Regions from separate parts of the Streptomyces sp. NPDC050743 genome, predicted to be linked through region 1. Evidence: riboswitches for the same ligand, from Rfam matches in the RefSeq annotation. Region 1 holds a riboswitch; each other region holds the start of a gene.
What was found. Region 1 has a riboswitch for S-adenosylmethionine ahead of thrC (threonine synthase). Riboswitches for the same ligand answer to the same signal wherever they lie in the genome.
Positions count from the first base shown of each region.

Region 2: another riboswitch for S-adenosylmethionine. It lies ahead of ACIBJF_RS37705 (DUF3293 domain-containing protein); the one in region 1 lies ahead of thrC (threonine synthase).
Region 3: another riboswitch for S-adenosylmethionine. It lies ahead of ACIBJF_RS22740 (aminotransferase class V-fold PLP-dependent enzyme); the one in region 1 lies ahead of thrC (threonine synthase).
Region 4: another riboswitch for S-adenosylmethionine. It lies ahead of ACIBJF_RS14660 (amino acid ABC transporter permease); the one in region 1 lies ahead of thrC (threonine synthase).

Region 1 covers NZ_JBITGJ010000027.1:61,859-65,058, reverse strand. The annotation lists gene ACIBJF_RS25030 (trehalose-6-phosphate synthase) at 1-356, opposite strand, end outside; gene ACIBJF_RS25025 (glucosyl-3-phosphoglycerate synthase) at 431-1,375, opposite strand; SAM riboswitch class I at 1,505-1,645, shown strand; gene thrC (threonine synthase) at 1,663-2,946, shown strand; gene ACIBJF_RS25015 (MoaD/ThiS family protein) at 3,034-3,200, shown strand, end outside.
Region 2 covers NZ_JBITGJ010000063.1:13,237-16,436, forward strand. The annotation lists gene ACIBJF_RS37700 (hypothetical protein) at 905-1,408, shown strand; SAM riboswitch class IV at 1,706-1,819, shown strand; gene ACIBJF_RS37705 (DUF3293 domain-containing protein) at 1,865-2,347, shown strand; gene ACIBJF_RS37710 (hypothetical protein) at 2,801-3,200, shown strand, end outside.
Region 3 covers NZ_JBITGJ010000023.1:62,094-65,293, forward strand. The annotation lists gene ACIBJF_RS22730 (cytochrome bc complex cytochrome b subunit) at 1-85, shown strand, start outside; gene trpD (anthranilate phosphoribosyltransferase) at 205-1,269, shown strand; SAM riboswitch class IV at 1,346-1,462, shown strand; gene ACIBJF_RS22740 (aminotransferase class V-fold PLP-dependent enzyme) at 1,625-3,001, shown strand; gene ACIBJF_RS22745 (Lrp/AsnC ligand binding domain-containing protein) at 3,053-3,200, opposite strand, start outside.
Region 4 covers NZ_JBITGJ010000011.1:128,077-131,276, forward strand. The annotation lists gene ACIBJF_RS14655 (amino acid ABC transporter ATP-binding protein) at 1-258, opposite strand, end outside; gene ACIBJF_RS14660 (amino acid ABC transporter permease) at 255-1,235, opposite strand; SAM riboswitch class IV at 1,607-1,718, opposite strand; gene ACIBJF_RS14665 (glutathione S-transferase C-terminal domain-containing protein) at 1,797-2,684, opposite strand; gene ACIBJF_RS14670 (putative leader peptide) at 2,749-2,871, opposite strand; gene ACIBJF_RS14675 (NAD(P)/FAD-dependent oxidoreductase) at 3,024-3,200, shown strand, end outside.

The DNA of each region.
Region 1 (3,200 bases):
GTCTGGTACAGCATGTGGTGGACGAACCACAGTACCGAGTTGGCGATGCCGTTGTAGGCGTCGGAGTGCACGCTCGCGTCGATGTCGAGCATCCGCACCCGCTGCCCGCCGGTGTCCTCGTCCGGCAGCAGCCCGTCGCCCGCGCGCCGTACGGCCGCACGGTCCCCGTCGCCGAGCGCCGAGCACACCCACAGCGAGTCCGCGCCCGACCCGATGGCCGACAGCCCCGACACCAGCCCGCCGCCGCCCCGCTTGGCGTGCAGCGAGCCCTTCTCGTCCACCGCGTACGAAACCGGGCCGCGATTGGACGCGACCAGCACCCGAGCCTTCTCGGCAGCACCCTGCGTGGAAGCCATGGTCCTCAACCTAGCCCGGCCCGGAAACGCTCAAACGTACGGCCACGCCCGGCACGCCGCCGTATACGACCGGTTCACGCCACCTTGCGCTCGGCATATTCCGCGATTTCCACCATCGGCGGCCGTTCCTCGGTGTCCACCGAGTAGGTGCGCGGCTCGAAGCCGTCCTCGCCGCGCTCGAACTGGGTGAGGGTGGGGCGGATCAGATGGCCGCGGGCCAGCCGGAGCTGGGCCGTGCGGTAGATCGCCGCGGCCATCCGGCCCAGCGCCTGCCCGTCCTGGTGGCGGTGCTTGCGCACGCCCACGTCCACCTGGGCCAGCGCGTCGAGACCGACCAGGTGCAGGGCGTCCACCAGCATGCCCAGCTCCACGCCGTACCCGACCGGGAACGGCAGCTGCTCCAGCAGCGAGCGCCGGGCCGCGTACTCGCCGCCCAGCGGCTGCACGAATCCGGCCAGCTGCGGCCAGTGCATGTTCAGCAGCGGGCGGGCCATCAGCTCGGTGACCCGGCCGCCCTGGCCGGCGGTCCCGGCGAGCGGGCGGTCGTACATGCCCTTGACCAGGTCCACCCCTGGGTCGGTGAGCAGCGGGCCGACGATCCCGGAGACGAAGTCGGAGGAGAACTCCCTCAGGTCCGCGTCGATGAAGCAGACGATGTCGCCGCCGGTCACCAGCAGCGAGCGCCACAGCACCTCGCCCTTTCCGGGGACGGCGGGGATGCGGGGCAGGATCTCGTCCCGGTGGACGACCCGCGCGCCCGCGGCGGCGGCGACCTCCGAGGTGCGGTCGGTGGAGCCGGAGTCGACCACCACGATCTCGTCGACGAGCGGGACCCGCTCCACGAGGTCGTGCCGGATGACCGCGACGATGTCGCCGACCGTCTCCTCCTCGTTGAGCGCGGGCAGCACGACGGAGACCGACTGGCCCGTGCGCTGCTTGGCCGCCAGGATCTTGTGCAGCGGGCGATCGGTCACCGACCAGGAACGGGTGGCCAGCCAGCGCTCGACTTCTTCCAGCACAGTCAGCGGCTCCTCACGTGTCTCGCGGTTCGGACGACTATCTCAACTGTCCTGGCCTTCGGTTACAGTCTTGAACAACGTCGGTGACCATCGCATGTCGGGGTCGACCGCGCGCTCACAACTGCATACCGCTCATCCAGAGGGGCAGAGGGACACGGCCCGATGAAGCCCCGGCAACCCCCCTGAGTCGAACTCGTTCACGCGAGGCTCCCGGCCAGGGAAGGTGCCAAATCCGTCTCACGGCGAGATGCGTCGTGAGGAAGATGAGGAGAAAGGGCCTCGCCTCCATGGCTGTGCAGACAGTTGCAAGCTCCACCGATTCCACCGTCGACCTCGGTCCCGCCGCGGCCCTGAGCTGTCGCGAGTGCGGTCACCGCGTCCCCCTCGGCCCGGTGTTCGCCTGCGAGGAGTGTTTCGGCCCGCTGGAGATCGCCTACGACTTCTCCGCCTACGACACCGAAGAGCTGCGCCGCCGCATCGAGTCCGGCCCCGCGAACATCTGGCGGTACGCGCCGCTGCTGCCCGTCCCGGCCGACGTGGCCGACAAGCCGAACCTGAACCCGGGCTGGACCAAGCTCGTCAAGGCCGACAACCTCGCCGCCGAACTCGGCGTCACCGGCGGCCTGTTCGTCAAGGACGACTCCGGCAACCCGACCCACTCCTTCAAGGACCGCGTGGTCGCCCAGGCCCTGGAGGCCGCCCGCGCCTTCGGCTTCACCACCCTGTCCTGCTCCTCCACCGGCAACCTCGCCGGTGCCGTCGGCGCCGCCGCGGCCCGCGCCGGCTTCCGCTCCTGCGTGTTCATCCCGCACGACCTGGAGCAGGGCAAGGTCGTCATGGCCGCGGTCTACGGCGGCGAGCTGGTCGGCATCGAGGGCAACTACGACGACGTGAACCGCTTCTGCTCCGAGCTGATCGGCGACCCGGCCGGCGAGGGCTGGGGCTTCGTCAACGTCAACCTGCGGCCGTACTACGCGGAGGGCTCCAAGACCCTCGCGTACGAGATCTGCGAGCAGCTCGGCTGGCGGCTGCCCGACCAGATCGTGGTCCCGATCGCCTCCGGCTCCCAGCTCACGAAGATCGACAAGGGTCTGCAGGAGCTGATCAAGCTCGGTCTGGTCGAGGACAAGCCGTACAAGATCTTCGGTGCGCAGGCCGAGGGCTGCTCGCCGGTGTCCACCGCCTTCAAGGCGGGGCACGACGTCGTCCGGCCCCAGAAGCCGAACACCATCGCCAAGTCCCTCGCCATCGGCAACCCGGCCGACGGGCCGTACGTCCTGGACATCGCGCGCCGTACCGGCGGTGCCGTGGAGGACGTGACGGACGAGGAAGTCGTCGACGCCATCAAGCTGCTGGCCCGCACCGAGGGCATCTTCGCGGAGACGGCGGGCGGTGTGACCGTCGGCGTCACCCGCAAGCTGCTCAAGGACGGCGTCCTGGACCCGGCGAAGACCACGGTGGTCCTCAACACCGGCGACGGCCTGAAGACGCTGGACGCGGTGGCCGGTACCGGGCTGACCGCCACCATTCGGCCCACCCTGGAGTCCTTCCGAGACGCCGGTCTCGTCTGAGTCGTTGTTCGTCTGCGGGCCGCGGGGGCTGGTCGCGCAGTGCCCCGCGCCCCTTCCGGGCGCCCACCTTCACCGGAGGTCACAAGCATGAGCGTCACCGTCCGCATCCCCACCATCCTGCGCACCTACACCGGCGGTCAGGCCGAGGTCGCCGCCGAGGGCGCGACCCTCGCCGAGGTCATCGCCGACCTGGAGAAGAACCACACCGGCATCGCCGCGCGCGTCCTGGACGACCAGGGCAAGCTGCGCCGGTT
Region 2 (3,200 bases), on a different contig from region 1:
CCTCCATGTGGTGTGGTGGCGCACGTTTGTGCCGAGCAGGGGGCGGGCGGGCAGCGATCCCAGGCGCAGTTGGGGTGGCGCAGCCGCAACTCGCAGGCTGAAGAAGTCGGTTCATCAACGGCTTGATGCTGCGCCAGATTGACACGGCACCTCAGTTATCGTCAAGGAGACGATAGTGAGTGGTTGTCAGGACAGGCAGCAAAGGGTTCACAGCAGTACTCGTGCGGCGAACGCGCCCAGTCAAACGGCGAGGGATGCCACGTCGACCGATGGGCAGCCGCCCTCGCCGACCTCGTGGCCATGTCTCCGAAGAGGCAGCGGCCGGTGCACGGGCCGAAGGCATCGCGATAGGGGCCGCAGCGTTTGGCTCGGGGACGGCGACCTCCCGCGGGAGGACGGGTGCACTTCAGTTGACCATTCTGAGCACGCACTCCGTCTGCTCGACGTGCCCCTCGAACTGGGTCGGTTAGACCCAGATCTCGTGCTCGTTGCGGTAGTGCGGCCACGGCTGGCCGGTTTGTCGTGCGGCGAGCAGGTGTCTGATACCTGCGGCCCACGAACCCGGCCGCTCGGCACTCGACCAGGTTGGGGTCGAGTGCCGAGCGGCGCATCTGCAACGTCCCGGCCGGGGTTATCGTGAGCCCGCCGGCAGAAGGACACACCGCAGCTGCTCCGCGCGGTGAATCTCCATTGCGACCTGCCCGGATTTCAGGTCATGGTTCCCGGGCGGGCGGACCCATCGCGCGTCCATGCCCGAGAGCTGGAGCAGTCGGGTGAGTGTGGGGCCAGAAGTCCGCCTGGCACTCGTCGATGCGCTCTACCTGATCGCGGGGTTTGCCAGCGGCTCGGGGTCAATAGCTCGCGGCCGACCAGGCGTATCGTCACGGTCCGGCAACAACAGCCCGTGCTCCGTACACAGCTGCCACTGTGGCTGCACGAAACTGCTGCACTGCCGGGGGGCTTCGTGCGTCGCTTCATTCTGCCCATCGCCGCCATCCTGCTGACCGCCGCTTGGGGGGGCGGCAGCACCGAAGACGCCAAAGCGATACCTGCGCACACCTCCTCCCGGCCGCCCGTTAAGAACCACGGCTCTAAGGCGAAGGCCACGCCTAGCGGACCTCGCACAGGCAAGCCGAAGCCGTCAGGGTCGGCGAAGAGCTGCCCGCCCACCCGAGACGTCCTCGTCTGGACGAAATCGGTTGGGGTGCCAGCCAACGCGCAGGCCCTGGGCAACTACAGCCAGGTGGACTGCTCGACGACCTTCCAGTGGCTGCAGCGCACGTCACCGACCGAGGCCGGCGACTGCACCGAAGCCGCGTGGGCGAGCGATAACCCCGGCTACAACGTCGACGCGGTCCCGGCCGCGCGATTGAAGAAGGTCCAGATGGCTGTCGGCCCTGCCTGCTGAAGCCACCAGTCGACGAGGTCGAGGCCCCCGCCAACTTTTCGGCGGCACGCGCAGGGTCGGGGCGACCGAGGGCCGCAGTGGTACTTGAATCGAACGCGCGTGAACGAGTTGCCGCCGGATGCCGCACGCCTACGCGTGATCCTGGCACACCCCGACGAGCAGGCACGCGTGGCGCTGATTTCCCGCTGTGGGCCAACGCGGGCGACGACGGCACGGTGCGGTTGTGGAGCTTCGGTGAAGGTGGCGAGGTGATCCAGTGGTGGACTTCGTGCCGGGTCTCGTGTCAGTATCCGTCTTGGTCATGAAGCCGATTGCGCCCCTGGACGAGCGTCGGCTGGCAACCTCGCATACCGCGCAAGGTGCTTTCCAGGGAAGACCAGGCCCCCACGGTCGTGGGGGTAAGCGCGGATCTCCCTGCCCGGCGGGTAAGGGGGTCCCTCTCGGACGGAGGCCCTCATGCCCGCTGACACACCGACCCTCAGAACGCCGCAGTGGACCCTCTACCAGCGGGCCGTGGTGGATATCGAGCTGCCCGAAGGAACGGTCCGAGTAGCACCGGCAGCGCCCGGAGTAGCGGTCGGCCCGTTTCCTGCCCCGCACGTCGCTACCATCCACATTGTTACGGCTCACAACCCTGGTGGCGGCTCCGTATCCCGGCAGGACAACGACCGCGCCCACCAAGAGCTGCTCGGCCTGCTGCGCCGACGAGGACTTCCGTTCTGGCCTGCTGTCGGCGGTGACGCGGACGGCCGATACACCGAGGACAGCGCAGCGATTGTTGGCATAAGCGACCACGAAGCATGCGTACTGGGCCAGCAGTTCGGCCAGGATGCGGTATTCGCCTGGTCGGCAACGACATGGAGGCTGCTTTCCTGCTCCGGAGCTGAGGAAGCACCAACACGCGGCTGGCAGGCAACCAGGCGGTCCCCGCAGGACTGACCCCGCCGGCCCCGACTCTGACCGTTCGGGTTGCCGTGCCCCTCAGAGCCAGATCCGACCACCTCGGCGCCCTTCGGCGGCAAGCACAGACCTCCACGGGGTCTGCCGAGAGGTCTCCGTACCAGCCCGAGGAGTGCCGCCGTGGCCCCACGCCCGCGATGCCCGCACTGCGCCGCATCACTCCAGACCGAACCTCCGCCGGATGCCGGCGCCGAGCATGAGGCCGGTCGCGGCCCGGTGACGAACCGGGCCCTGCACGTCATCGTCCACGAGGTGCATCCGGAGCCGTCGCTGTACGCCTGCCCCGACTGCGGGGGCCGCTGGCCGCGTGGAAGGCCTGCCTCGTCCGATCCGGTGCGCAAGCGTGTCCTGCCCTATCTGCGGGTGCGGACGAGGAGCGCCGTCCGCACCGGTCCGCTCCGCCAGACGACGCCCGAAAGGGAAGAAGACCCCGTGGACCTCGAAGACGCCATCAGCTCGCCCTACGCCCGCGTCGAGCGCGAATGGAACTCCGGTACCTACTCGATCGCGGTGATCTCGGAGCAGCCCTGCAACGCTGACACTGTGGAGGTGCTCCCCATCCCGGATCTGCCTTCCGGCATTGGTCCGGGGGAGGACTCAGAGCTCGACGCCCTTATCTGTGACGCCGCCGAGGACATGCTCCTGGGCGCCTCCTACGAACTCACCTCCACCTGGCGAGTCGTCGGCAACGGCTGCTACCTCGTCGGCGTCGTCATCCCCGACCGGGTCTTCGAGGAACAGGATGAGCGGCTCAACGCGGCGGCCGCGGCCGTCGAGGGCCTGAAGTCGGTCGATTGGACCGAGGCCCAGGCCCTGTTCGAAACGGCCGAGA
Region 3 (3,200 bases), on a different contig from region 1:
CGCCTACTACGGCGAGGACAACCAGATCCCGAAGCCGACCGTCGACGAGTACAAGGAGATCACGAGCGGCCACGGCCACCACTGATCCCCGCGTCGCCACGCCACGCTGATGGGCCCCGTCCGGCTTACGGACGGGGCCCTTCGCCGTGTCCGGGGGTGGATAGGCTGGGATCACACTGTTTCTCACGACACCAGGAGCGGCTGATGAGCGCTGTGACCCCCGCTGGAGGCGACACCGCGGCGGGCCGTTCCTGGCCCGAGGTACTGAACGCCCTGCTGGAGGGCCGGGACCAGAGCGCGGATGCCACGGCATGGGCGATGGACCGGATCATGCGCGGGGAGGCGACGGACGCGCAGATCGCGGGATTCGCCGTGGCCCTGCGCGCCAAGGGCGAGACGGTGGAGGAGATCACCGGGCTCGTGCGCGCGATGTACGCCCACGCGAACGTCATCGAGGTGCCGGGGGAGACCGTCGACATCGTCGGCACCGGTGGTGACGGTGCCAAGACGGTGAACATCTCCACGATGTCCTCGATCGTCGTCGCCGGCGCCGGCGCGAAGGTCGTCAAGCACGGCAACCGGGCCGCGTCCTCGGCGTCGGGCGCGTCGGACGTGCTGGAGAAGCTCGGCGTCAATCTGAACCTCCCGCTGGAGCGGGTCCCGCAGGTGGCCGAGGAGGCCGGGATCACCTTCTGCTTCGCGGTGAAGTTCCACCCGGCGCTGCGCCATGTGGCCGCCGCCCGTGGCCAGTTGGGCATCCGTACGACCTTCAACGTCCTCGGTCCGCTGACCAATCCGGCGCAGGTGCGCGCCCAGGCCGTCGGCGTGGCGGATCTGCGGATGGCCCCGATCGTGGCGGGCGTCCTCGCCGAGCGCGGCAACTCCTCCCTGGTCTTCCGCGGCGACGACGGCCTGGACGAGTTGACGACGACCGCCACCTCGCGGGTGTGGGTCGTCCGGGACGGCAAGGTCACCGAGCAGACCTTCGACCCGAGGGACGTCGGCATCGACCTCGTCCCCGTGGAGGCCCTGCGCGGCGCGGACGCGTCGTACAACGCGGAGGTCGCCCGCCGCCTGCTCGACGGTGAGGCGGGGGCCGTACGGGACGCGGTGCTGCTGAACTCGGCGGCGGCGCTCGTCGCGCTGCGGCCCACGGACGCGCCGCTGACCGAGCAGCTGCGGGACGGGATGGCGATGGCGGCGGAGTCGATCGACTCGGGTGCGGCGAAGCGGACGCTGGAGCGGTGGGTGGCGGCGAGCAACGCCTAGCGCTCCACCGGGGATCGTCCCGCGATCCGGACTCGGGTTGCGGGACGACGATCATTTCCCGTACGTTCCTGTACCAGGTCATGAGTGACAGCCATTCGGCCCCGGCCGGCTGTCCGGCAACCCTCCGTCCGTGGCGGGGTGCCCCGGGTGAGGACCAGGTCGTAGGCAGCGAGGTCTACGGCAAGCGCGGACCCCTCGCGCGCCGCTGAGAGCGCGGGACCAGGGGTCCTGGTCGTCGAGGGAGCCTTCCGTGAGCAAGCGAATGCGATAGGGCCGCCGAGCCCCGCCTCCGCACACCCCTTTTCTCTTCTTTCCGTACGTCGTCTTCGGCGTACGTTCTCACGGGAGTCCACCCATGTCCGTCTTCACCGCTGCCTCCGACCAGTTCGTCTGCTCCCCGCTGCCCGTTCTGGGCCGGGATGTCACCGTGCCGCTCGTCACCGGCGGCGAGGTCACCTACGCGGCCCTCGACTACGCGGCCAGCGCCCCCGCCCTGCAGCGCGTCTGGGACGACGTGGCCGCCTACGCGCCGTACTACGGCAGCGTCCACCGGGGCGCCGGCTACCTCTCCCAGCTGTCCACCGACCTGTTCGAGAACGCCCGCAGGACGGTCGCCGAGTTCCTGGACTGTCGCCCCGACGACCAGGTGATCTTCACGCGGTCCACCACGGACTCCCTGAACCTCCTGGCCCGGGCCCTCCCGGCCGGCTGCCAGGTCTTCGTCTTCGAGACCGAGCACCACGCCGCGCTACTGCCCTGGCAGGACGCCCAGGTCACCTACCTCGACGCCCCGCGCACCCCGCAGCAGGCCGTCACGACCCTGGAGCGGGCCCTCACCGACCGCACCGTGTCCGTCGAAGGGGGCCGCGGTCCGGCCCTGGTCTGCGTCACCGGCGCCTCGAACGTCACCGGCGAGCTGTGGCCCGTACGGGAGCTGGCGGCGGCCGCCCACGCGCACGGCGCCCGCATCGTCCTGGACGCCGCCCAGCTGGCCCCGCACCACCCCGTGTCCGTCCGTGACCTGGACGTCGATTGGGTCGCCTTCTCGGGCCACAAGCTGTACGCGCCCTTCGGCTCCGGCGTCCTGGCCGGCCGCGCCGACTGGCTGCGCGCGGCCGAGCCGTACCTGGCGGGCGGCGGGGCCAGCCGCACGGTCGCCCGGCGGCAGGACGGCGGCGTGGACGTGGAGTGGCACGAGAGCGCCGCGCGGCATGAGGCGGGGTCGCCCAACGTGATCGGCGCCTACTCCATCGCCTCGGCCTGCAAGGCGCTCACCGAGGCCGGCTGGGACACCCTGGTCGCGCGCGAGCGGCACCTGATCGCCCGGGTCCGCGCGGGCCTGGCGGAGGTCCCCCAGGTGAAGGTGCTGTCCCTCTTCGGCGACGACGCCCCCCGCGTCGGCGTGCTCTCCTTCGTCGTCGAGGGCTGGAACAGCTCCCACTTCGCCGCGGCCCTGTCCGCCGAGTACGGCATCGGCGTCCGCGACGGCCTCTTCTGCGCCCACCCCCTGGTCCGCACCCTCCTCGGCACCGACCCCCAGACCCAGGGCGAATGCGGCGCCCCCGAGGCCCAGCCGGGCGAGAAGTCCCTCAACGCCGTCCGCGTGAGCTTCGGCGCCGGCACCCCGGACGAACACGTCGACCGCTTCGTCACCGCGGTCCGGGAACTCGTGACCGAGGGCGCGAAGTGGACGTACCGCACGGAGGACGGCCGCTGCGTGCCGGCGGTGTGATCAGCGCCCCGGAGGGGGTGCGGGGGATGGCGTGGGCAACCGGGGCGAACCCTAGTTGTCCAGGCCGATCGAGAACGCGGCCTCCAGGTCGTGCTGCGAGTACGTCCGGAACGCCACATGCGTGTCCGTGCCCTCCACACCGGGGATCTTGCTGATCCGGCCGGGGATGACATCGGCGAGATCGTCGTGCTGCCGCACC
Region 4 (3,200 bases), on a different contig from region 1:
CCGGCCGCCGCTGCCGCGTTGGACGCCGATCGGCTCGCCTCCGACGCTGACGTGGCCGACCTCGGGTTTCTCCAGGTGGTTGATGACCCGCAGCAGGGTGGACTTGCCGGAGCCGGAAGGGCCGATGACGACGGTGACCTCGCCGGGGCGCACGGTCAGGTCGATGCCGTCGAGCACGCGATGGGTGCCGTACCACTTGTGGACGCCGTGGACCTCCAGTGCGGCCGGGGTGGTCTCGAGGCTGTCGGTGGCGGTCATACGGCGGCCTCCCTGCGCAGCCGGGCCCGGAACTCGGCGAGGCCCGCGCGCGCCTTCTGCAGCGGGGTCGGCGGCAGGGTGCGGGTGGCGCCCCGCGCGAAGTACCGCTCGACGTAGAACTGGACGACGGACACGGCGCTGGTGAGGATCAGGTACCAGACGGTGGCGACCAGCAGCAGGGGCACGATGTCGCCGGGGTAGGTGCTGCCCATGGTCTGCACGGAGCCGAAGAGGTCGAGCAGCGAGACGTAGAACACCAGCGAGGTGCTCTTGATGAGGCCGATGAGCTGGTTGACGTAGTTCGGTGTGATGGACCTGAGGGCCTGCGGGAAGACGATCCGGGTGAACTGGTAGCCCTTGGGCAGGCCGAGTGCGGCGGCCGCCTCGTGCTGGCCCTGGTCGACGGAGAGGATGCCGCCGCGTACGACCTCGGCCGCGTATGCCGCCTCGTTGAGGCTGAGCCCCACCACGGCGACCGTCATGTCGGTGGCGAGCCTGGACTCGTCGAAGCTGACGAAGGCGGGGCCGAAGGGGATACCGAGGCTCAGCGTCTTGTAAAGGGCGCTGAAGTTGTAGAGGAAGATCAGGACGACGATCAGCGGCACCGAGCGGAACAGCCAGGTGTAGGTCCAGCTCGCGGCGCGCAGTACCGGGCTGCCGGACTGCCGGCCGAGGGCCAGCAGGACGCCGCCCAGGAGTCCGAAGACGGCGCTGAGCGCGGCGACTTCCAGGGTCACGAGGAGTCCGTCGAGGACGGTGGGGCGCAGGAACCAGTAGCGGAAGCGGTCCCACTGGTAGAACGGGTTCGTGGCCAGCCCGTGCAGGAACTGCGCGACGAGCACGAGGACGACGGCGGTGGCGATCCACCGTCCGGGCCGGCGCAACGGCTGAACTCGCTGTGCCTTCGGGGGCGTTGTCGGGGTGTCGGCTGGCGGCGCCTCGGCGAGGGAGACGGCGGCGCCTGGGGGTTCACTCATGGCGGGCTCCGGCGGAGTCGGACACCCCGGCTCGCGGCGCGCGGCTGCGGGACCGCTACGGCACTACGGCACGAGGCGGGGCACGGCGGCGCACGGGAACCGGGGGCTGGGCGGGCGCGACGGCACACCACGGCGGCGGTGTGCGTCAGGAACGCGAGGGCTGGAGAAGGGAGGGCTGGAAAGGGTCGTCAGCCCTGGCAGCGGGCAGAGCCCGGTGCGGTACACAGTGCGCTGTTGACGCGGAGCAGATCGACGGCGCGGTCGGCGACGAGGAGCCCGCCGCACGACCGTACGCAGCCCTGGGGGCGGCTCGCGGCCGTCCTGGGAGCTGCGTACATGGCGTCACCTGTCACTGTTCCGGCCCCGCGGGGCCCTCGCGCTTACCGAAAACGTCATTCCGGTCCGGTCGTCACCTGGGGCACCCCACCGCGGTGCGAGGGTTGCCGGTCAGCGAGCCAGGGCTTGGCGCTGACGCTCATGACCGTTCTGAGCCGTAAGTAAGGCAGTTGGCCGTTCGAATGTCAACGGCCGTCCGCGTGGTGGACGCCGCCCGACCGTTGCTCACCTGCGGGAAGCGTCCTGGGCAGCCGCGGCGTGGCGCGCCCAGTCCAGGATCTGGACGGCCGCTCCGGCGGCTTCCAGGCCCTGGCAACGGCCGTGGTGGCGGCGGGAGATGCCGTCGAGGTCGAGAGGGCGGCCGAAGGCGGGATGGGCGGCCAGGCGGCCGGCGTAGGCCCACAGGGCGCGGTGGCCGGCGATGCGGTGGACGGCGGAGGCGTCGAGGTGACAGCGGTGGACGGTGTCCAACTGCACCAGCGTGACCCACAGTTCGACGTCGGCCGCAGTGAGCCGGCCGTCGACCAGGTACTCCTCCGCGGCCAGCCGGTTGTCCAGCCGGCCCAGGGTGTCCAGGAGCACGTCCAGGGCGGCGGCCCGCCCGGCGGGGTCGATGCCGGCCTGCCCGGCGCGCTGCGCGGCCTCCTCGATGCCCTCGGCACACATCCGTTCGACGGCCTCGATCACCGACTCCAGGCCGCACGGGTACAGAGCGGCGCGGCCCTCGTGCGGGAAGCGGTCGAGGTCGCGCAGGATGTCGCGGGCGTGGGTGCTGACGATGCGTCCGGACCAGTCGTCGCTGAGCACGGGTGCGAGGGCCGGGCCGGTGTACCGGTGGGCGCTCGCCTCGTACAGCGGGCGCAGCGCGGAGTGGCCGCCGCCGGGACAGTCCGGTACGGCGGGCAGGACCGTGACCGGACAACTGCCGTCCAGGCCGAGGAGGTGGTGGCCGACGGCGAGGCGCAGCCCGTCGGGGCAGGCGGTCGACAGATGGAGCCGGTAGCGGTGCGGCACGGCGTAGTGGCCGCTGCGCGCGTCCCGGCCGATCCGGCCCCGGAAGACGGGGGTGGTGCGGTGGGCGGGCGGGAGGGTGGCGAGCGGAGTGGTGGACATGCGTCTCCCCGGGTGGTGGGCGTGCGGAGGTGCGGCGTCGGCCGAGGGGCGCGCGGCGCCCGGCTCAGCGGTGGACGCTGATCGCGCTGCAGACGCGCAGCAGGTCGATGTGCCGGCGGGAGGTGAGCAGGGGTGCGCGCAACGGCGTACGGCCCGCGAGGCCGGTGACCGTGTCGAGGCGCGTCATGATTCCCTACCTGTTCACTAGGATTCCCACTCCGGAGTGTCGATCCGGCGTCCGACGCCGTCAAGGGGGCGTCCACGCCTAGGACATGCCTGTGGCCGGCCGAGAGCGCCGGAGGTCTCCTCAGAATCTGCGCCATGTGACATAGTACTGTCGTGGCAAAGGGACTGACCTGCGATGTCGTGGTGGTCGGAGCCGGCATGGTCGGCGCGGCCTGCGCCCTGTACGCCGCGCGGGCCGGGCTCGACGTGCGGGTGGTGGACCGGGGCCCGGTGGCCGGCGGCACCACCGGCGCCGGCGAGGGCAACCTGCTCGTCTCCGACAAGGAACCC